Linked DNA regions of Tolumonas auensis DSM 9187. The main gene of each other region encodes a partner of the protein of the gene in region 2 in a complex. Links are inferred from orthologs where the notes say so. Each region holds a gene or a part of one and is shown on either strand. Other genes may lie near its edges. The genes, in order: TOLA_RS03235 and TOLA_RS01500.

Region 1 (3,136 bases), 390 kb from region 2 along the record:
TAACCTGTTTGATCAGGTTCAGAACCGCTGGTGACAGTGGGTTATACAGACGGGAGATCATCTCGTTACCACGGTCAACGGCCAGAGTGTACTGAGTCAGGTCGTTAGTACCGATACTGAAGAAGTCGGCTTCTTTCGCCAGATGACGAGCCATTACAGCTGCAGCTGGAGTTTCAACCATGATACCCACTTCGATATTTTCATCGAATGGAATACCTTCAGCACGCAGATCTGCTTTCAGCTCTTCCAGTTCAGCTTTCAGTGAACGGAACTCTTCAACTGAGATGATCATTGGGAACATGATACGCAGCTTACCGAAAACGGAAGCACGCAGAATCGCGCGTAACTGGGTGTGCATGATGTCTTTGCGATCGAAGAAGATACGCACTGCACGCCAGCCCAGGAACGGGTTCATTTCTTTAGGGAACTTCATGTAAGGCAGTTCTTTGTCGCCACCGATATCCATGGTGCGGACAATGATTGGCTTGTCAGGCATGGCTTCAGCCACTTCTTTATAAGCCTGGAACTGTTCCTGCTCGGTAGGCAGAGCATCACGATCCATGAAGAGGAATTCGGTACGGTACAGACCAACACCTTCAGCACCATTACGGTGTGCACCATCCATATCTTTCACGGTGCCGATGTTAGAGCAGACTTCTACCTGATGACCATCGGTAGTAGTCGCAGGCAATTCACGCAGTTTAGCCAGTTCAGCTTTCTCTGCCAGGAATTTAGCCTGTGCATTTTTGGTTTTGGTAATAACTTCGTCAGTCGGGTTGATATGAACCTGATTGTGGATAGCATCCAGGATCAGGAAATCACCGCTCTGTACTTGTTTGGTAATATCGTTAGTACCCACAATCGCTGGCAGTTCCAGTGAACGCGCCATGATGGAGGTATGAGAGGTACGGCCGCCGATATCTGTTACGAAACCACGCACGTAGTTCAGGTTAATCTGAGCTGTCTCTGATGGTGTCAGGTCATTAGCAACCAGGATCACTTCTTCATCGATAGTGCTCAGGTTAATAATTTCCATACCCAGAACGTTTTTAATCAGACGATTACCGATATCACGGAAATCGGTAGCACGTTCACGCAGGTATGGGTCATCCAGTTCAGCCATCATAGAAGCATATTGCTCGATAGCCTGGTGGATAGCACGATCTGCACTAAACAGTTCATCACGGATCAGGGTAAGAATATCCTGTTCGAGTTCTTCGTCCTCGAGCAGCATAATATGGCCTTCGAAAATAGCCTCTTTCTCTTCACCGAAAGTCTTGCCAGCCATTTCTTTGATGGCTTCTAATTGTTGTGCAGACTTGGTGCGAGCGTCGTAAAAACGAGCTACTTCGCTATCAATCTGAGAAGTGTAAATCGGAGCCTGATTGATAACAATGTGTTGTTCTTTCAGCACCAGGGCCTTGGCAAATGCAACGCCAGGCGATGCCAGGATACCAGAGATCATAGCCGTACCTATGTTGTGTTAATAGGGATAAAAAAAGTGCAAAAACAGAAAGAGCCGGATTATTCCAGCTCTGCCATCAGCGCAACCAGTTTATCTACAGCTTGCTGTTCATCACTGCCTTCAGCGCGGATAGTGATGGAAGTACCTTTGGTCAGACCCAGAGTTTGCAGTTTGAACAAGCTCTTGGCGCTGGCAGTTTTGCCACCGCTGATCACGGTTACTTCGCTTTGAAATTCTTTAGCTTCTTTAACGAACTGAGCAGCAGGACGTGTGTGCAGGCCGTTTTCAGCAGTAATCAGTACAGACTTCTCGTACATTTGTTCACCCCAAATTAAATAAATCCATATTGTCGAGCCAGCTAAGGATACCATCGACCTGCAGCGGAGATAAACGATTTTGCATATTAAAACGTGACTTTTTATGGATTGTTACCGAGTTGTTATTGATAAAATAAAGAGTTGTAGTATGACAACGACTGCTTCGTTAACGTAAAAGTTACTATTTCAGGCCTGTGGCGGCAGTAATATGCTGCTATGGGCAAAAGTGAGGTCGAACGGAATGAAAAAAGCACGCCGGAGCGTGCTTTTAATGTGAATCAGATTATGTCTGAACTCAGGATTGCAGTTCTTGTTCGGTGAACAGTCCCTGGAACAGCGCTGTCGATAAATATCGTTCGCCGGAGCTTGGCAAAATAACAACAATCGTCTTATCGGCAAATTCAGGTAACTCCGCCAGACGGTTTGCCGCAACAACTGCAGCACCAGAACTGATACCGGCAAGGATACCTTCTTCTTCCATCAGACGGCGCGCCATGGCAATCGCATCATCACTGGTCACTTTTTCTACGCGATCCAGCAGTGACAGATCGAGGTTGCCCGGAATGAAGCCTGCGCCGATACCCTGAATTTTATGCGGGCCAGGCTTGATCTCTTCGCCGGCCAGTTTCTGGCTGATTACCGGTGATTCAGCAGGTTCTACAGCCACGCTGGTGATCTGTTTACCCTGTGTTTTCTTGATATACCGGGAGATACCAGTAATCGTACCGCCAGTACCCACACCGGCCACAACCACATCAACCTGACCGTCAGTGTCATTCCAGATTTCAGGGCCTGTCGTTTTTTCGTGAATTTCCGGGTTGGCCGGGTTTTCAAACTGTTGCAGCAGAACGTATTTTTCCGGATCGGAATTAACCAGTTCTTCTGCTTTGGCAATTGCGCCCTTCATGCCCAGCGGGCCTTCAGTCAGCACCAGATTTGCACCCAGCGCTTTCAGCAGTTTGCGACGCTCAATACTCATGGTTGCAGGCATAGTCAAAGTAATGCCATAACCGCGGGAAGCAGCTACAAATGCCAGCGCAATACCGGTGTTACCGCTGGTTGGTTCGATAATTTCTTTACCTGGTTTCAGAATGCCTTTTTTCTCGGCATCCCAAATCAAATTTGCGCCGATACGGCATTTTACGCTGAAGCTGGGATTACGGCTTTCAACTTTAGCTAATACGTTGCCTTTACTTACGCGGTTCAGGCGAACCAGAGGGGTGTTACCAATGGTCAGTGAGTTATCTGCATAGATTTTGCTCATGTTCGCTCCTGCGGGGTAGGTCTTTGTTGGATGTAGGTTAATCTTAAATGTCAGGATAGGAAATGCCGTTTTGTTATAACCATATGTAAT
Region 2 (3,240 bases):
TGGATCAAAGTCGAAACTCGCGGCTCTGTTGGTGCTAAAAACGCACTGACTGCCGAAGAGATCGCACAAGCTGATGTAGTCATCATCGCTGCCGATATCGAACTGGACCTGTCCCGTTTCGCTGGCAAAAAACTGTACAAAACCAGCACTGGCGCAGCACTGAAAAAGACTGCTCAGGAAATGGACCATGCTCTGGCTACCCAGAACGTATTCCAGGGTGGTGCATCTGCTGCCGCTTCTCACTCAGGTAAAGCTGAGCTGCCAGGCGTTTACAAACACTTGATGACCGGTGTATCACACATGCTGCCAATCGTGGTTGCAGGTGGTCTGTTGATTGCGCTGTCTTTCGTGTTTGGTATCGAAGCATTTAAAGAAGAAGGCACTATGGCTGCCGCACTGATGAAGATCGGTGGTGCGTCTGCATTTGCTCTGATGGTTCCGGTTATGGCTGGTTTCATCGCGTTCTCTATCGCTGACCGTCCAGGTCTGGCGCCAGGTTTGATCGGCGGTATGCTGGCAAGCTCTATCGGTGCAGGTTTCCTGGGTGGTATCGTTGCTGGTTTCATCGCCGGTTATGCCGCTAAAGCTATTGCTGACAACGTCAAACTGCCACAAACCATGGAAGCGCTGAAACCAATTCTGATCATTCCATTGTTCGCCAGCTTAATCACTGGTCTGGCAATGATCTATGTTGTTGGTACACCAATTGCCTCTATCATGAAAGGTCTGACTGACTTCCTGACTGGCATGTCTGGTGCGAACGCTATCCTGCTGGGTATTATCCTGGGCGCGATGATGTGTTTCGACCTGGGTGGCCCGGTAAACAAAGTAGCCTATGTATTCGGTACTGGTCTGCTGGCTTCAAACCCTAACGTTCCTAGCCTGCCAATGGCTGCTGTTATGGCTGCCGGTATGGTTCCAGCTATCGGTATGGGTATCGCTACTTTCGTTGCTCGCAACAAGTTCATCGATTCTGAACGTGAAGCTGGTAAAGCGTCTTTCGTTCTGGGTCTGTGCTTCATCTCTGAAGGTGCAATCCCATTCGCAGCACGTGACCCAATGCGTGTAATTCCATCAACTATGGCAGGTGGCGCACTGGCTGGTGCTCTGTCAATGCTGTTCGGTTGTGGTCTGATGGCACCACACGGTGGTCTGTTCGTACTGTTAATTCCAGGCGCAATCAGCAATGCTCTGATGTATATCGTTGCTATCGCTGCGGGTTCTGCTCTGACTGGTCTGATGTACGCAACCATCAAACCATCACAGGAAGTACAAACTGCTTAATTGTTTCATCACAAATGGAACCAGCTCCCTCCATTTTTGTGTGCCCCCCTCCCCGGCTGAATAAGCCGGGGCTTTTTGCTTTCTGATAGCAGGTGAAGGAAACCGGGGACAAAGGAAAACATCAGACACAGTAGATACTGTGTTTTGTCGTTGATGTCATAGTGGTTTGCTGAGCTTTCACCTGCTTCAGCAATATGCAAGAACAGGCTCATAAACAAAAAGCCCCGGAGCATTGCTCACGGGGCTTTCTCGTTTCTCAGACGGCCGGTGGATTTAAATCGGGCTGTCTTTACTCAGTTCTGATAATACGCCCGATACCGCTAACAGCAGTGCGGAGCGGATCACCTGATCACGACGGTTCAGTTGCAGTTGCTGCAATACCGGATCAGCGTTGTCTGTCGGCTCATCAATCTGCATCATGCTGATATTCTGCAAACTATGTAAACGGTTAAGATGATCTTTGACACATTCTTCACCAAAACGGTGATCATGAATGTCATTCACCAGAAAATCCCGCAGGCGAATGAAACGTTCGATATCCTGAGATACCTCGTAGGAAATCAGCCCCAGCGCAAAAATAAGCTTTAAACGAATATGGAGATCCGCCAGCGGACCTTTGCCATTCAGCAGCGGTTCAATGGCATATTTCACCGCATACTCTTCCTGGCGGAAGGCACGTCGCATCAGTTGATCGACGGCATCTTCCAGCATATCGACAACTTCAATGAAGAAACCGCGAGGGTTCTCAGGTTCAGCCAGACGTTCAAAAACCGCGTCCTCCTGATAGGTTGATACTTTAACTTTATTCATATGATGTGATCTTATGTGGAAACCCAGAAATCTGACCCGTTACCGCCGTTTATTCTTATATTGTTATAAATTTATTAGTTTCTTCAGAACCATAAACGAGAAAAGAGAGGACATAGCCTCTCTTTCCTTCATCACTATGCCATGCGCTGATATTCAGCCACAATGGTAGCCACACAAGGCTCATCCGCCTTCAGGCCAGTAGCGCGTAATAACGCAGCCTCGACACCATCCTGCTCGATCCAGCCCTGTAACTCTACAGCCTGAGGATCGTCTGCATTACGGTAATGCAATGCTGCCGCAATACCTTTCAGCAACGCATCATTCGGTAAACCATACTCCAGCGTACCCAGCAATGGTTTAGTCAAACGATCTTCCGCGCCCAGTTTACGCAGTGGCTGACGACCAACCCGGTCAATTTCGTCAACCAGATAAGGGTTCGCAAAACGGGTCAGGATCTTCTCGATATAAGCGTGATGTAACTGACGATCAAACCCATAACGTTTCACCAGCACTTCGCCGCTCTGCTGCATCGCCTGACGCACCGCCTGCTGGATTTCTTCATCGGCAATCGCTTCACGGATGGTTTTATAGCCCGCCAGTTTACCTAAGTATGCGGTCACAATATGACCGGTATTCAGCGTAAACAGTTTCCGCTCCACATAGGCAATCAGATTATCCGTCAGTTCCATTCCCTGTACCGGCGGAATATCACCTCTGAACTGATTTTTATCGACAATCCACTCACTGAAACTTTCCACCGTTACCGCTAACGGATCTTCATCGTTAGCCGCTGCCGGAGGAACGATACGGTCTACTGCCGAATCAACAAAACCAACATACTCTTCCAGCTGTGCATGATACTGAGCTGGTAATTCAGCTAATACCGCCTGTTTCAGCTGACTGGTACCACGTACCATATTTTCACAGGCAATGATATTCACCGGGGCATAGTTGCCCTGTTCAAAACGCAACTGCAGGCCACGCGCAATAGTCGCAGCAATTTTCGCCAGCACCTGCGGTCCAACCGCAGTAGTAATGATGTCGGCTTTAATAATCTGATTGATCACGTCATCGCTGTTCGCCTGAACGGCGGCAATATGACGGATAACGTCGGTATGCTGGTTGTCTCCCACCACACGTACGTGA

The links.
Region 1: the proteins of TOLA_RS01500 (region 2) and TOLA_RS03235 are in contact, whole or in part, in a crystal structure (PDB 6KCR), measured with the Escherichia coli proteins. The link is inferred for Tolumonas auensis DSM 9187 from one-to-one orthologs.

The regions. Positions count from the first base shown.
Region 1 is NC_012691.1:705,849-708,984, forward strand. The notes cover bases 154-2,956. They hold TOLA_RS03235 (HPr family phosphocarrier protein), read right to left. Parts: upstream 1,783-2,956; coding sequence 1,525-1,782; downstream 154-1,524. Other genes in these bases: ptsI (phosphoenolpyruvate-protein phosphotransferase PtsI), read right to left, coding at 154-1,465; cysK (cysteine synthase A), read right to left, coding at 2,078-2,956. Outside these bases: more of ptsI, read right to left, coding at 1-153; more of cysK, read right to left, coding at 2,957-3,046.
Region 2 is NC_012691.1:320,036-323,275, reverse strand. Bases 327-3,233 are described here. They hold TOLA_RS01500 (MltR family transcriptional regulator), read right to left. Parts: upstream 2,095-3,233; coding sequence 1,558-2,094; downstream 327-1,557. Other genes in these bases: TOLA_RS01495 (mannitol-1-phosphate 5-dehydrogenase), read right to left, coding at 2,229-3,233; TOLA_RS01510 (PTS fructose-like transporter subunit IIB), read left to right, coding at 327-1,284. Outside these bases: more of TOLA_RS01510, read left to right, coding at 1-326; more of TOLA_RS01495, read right to left, coding at 3,234-3,240. UniProt on the Escherichia coli protein: Involved in the repression of the expression of the mannitol mtlADR operon. Does not bind the operator/promoter regulatory region of this operon.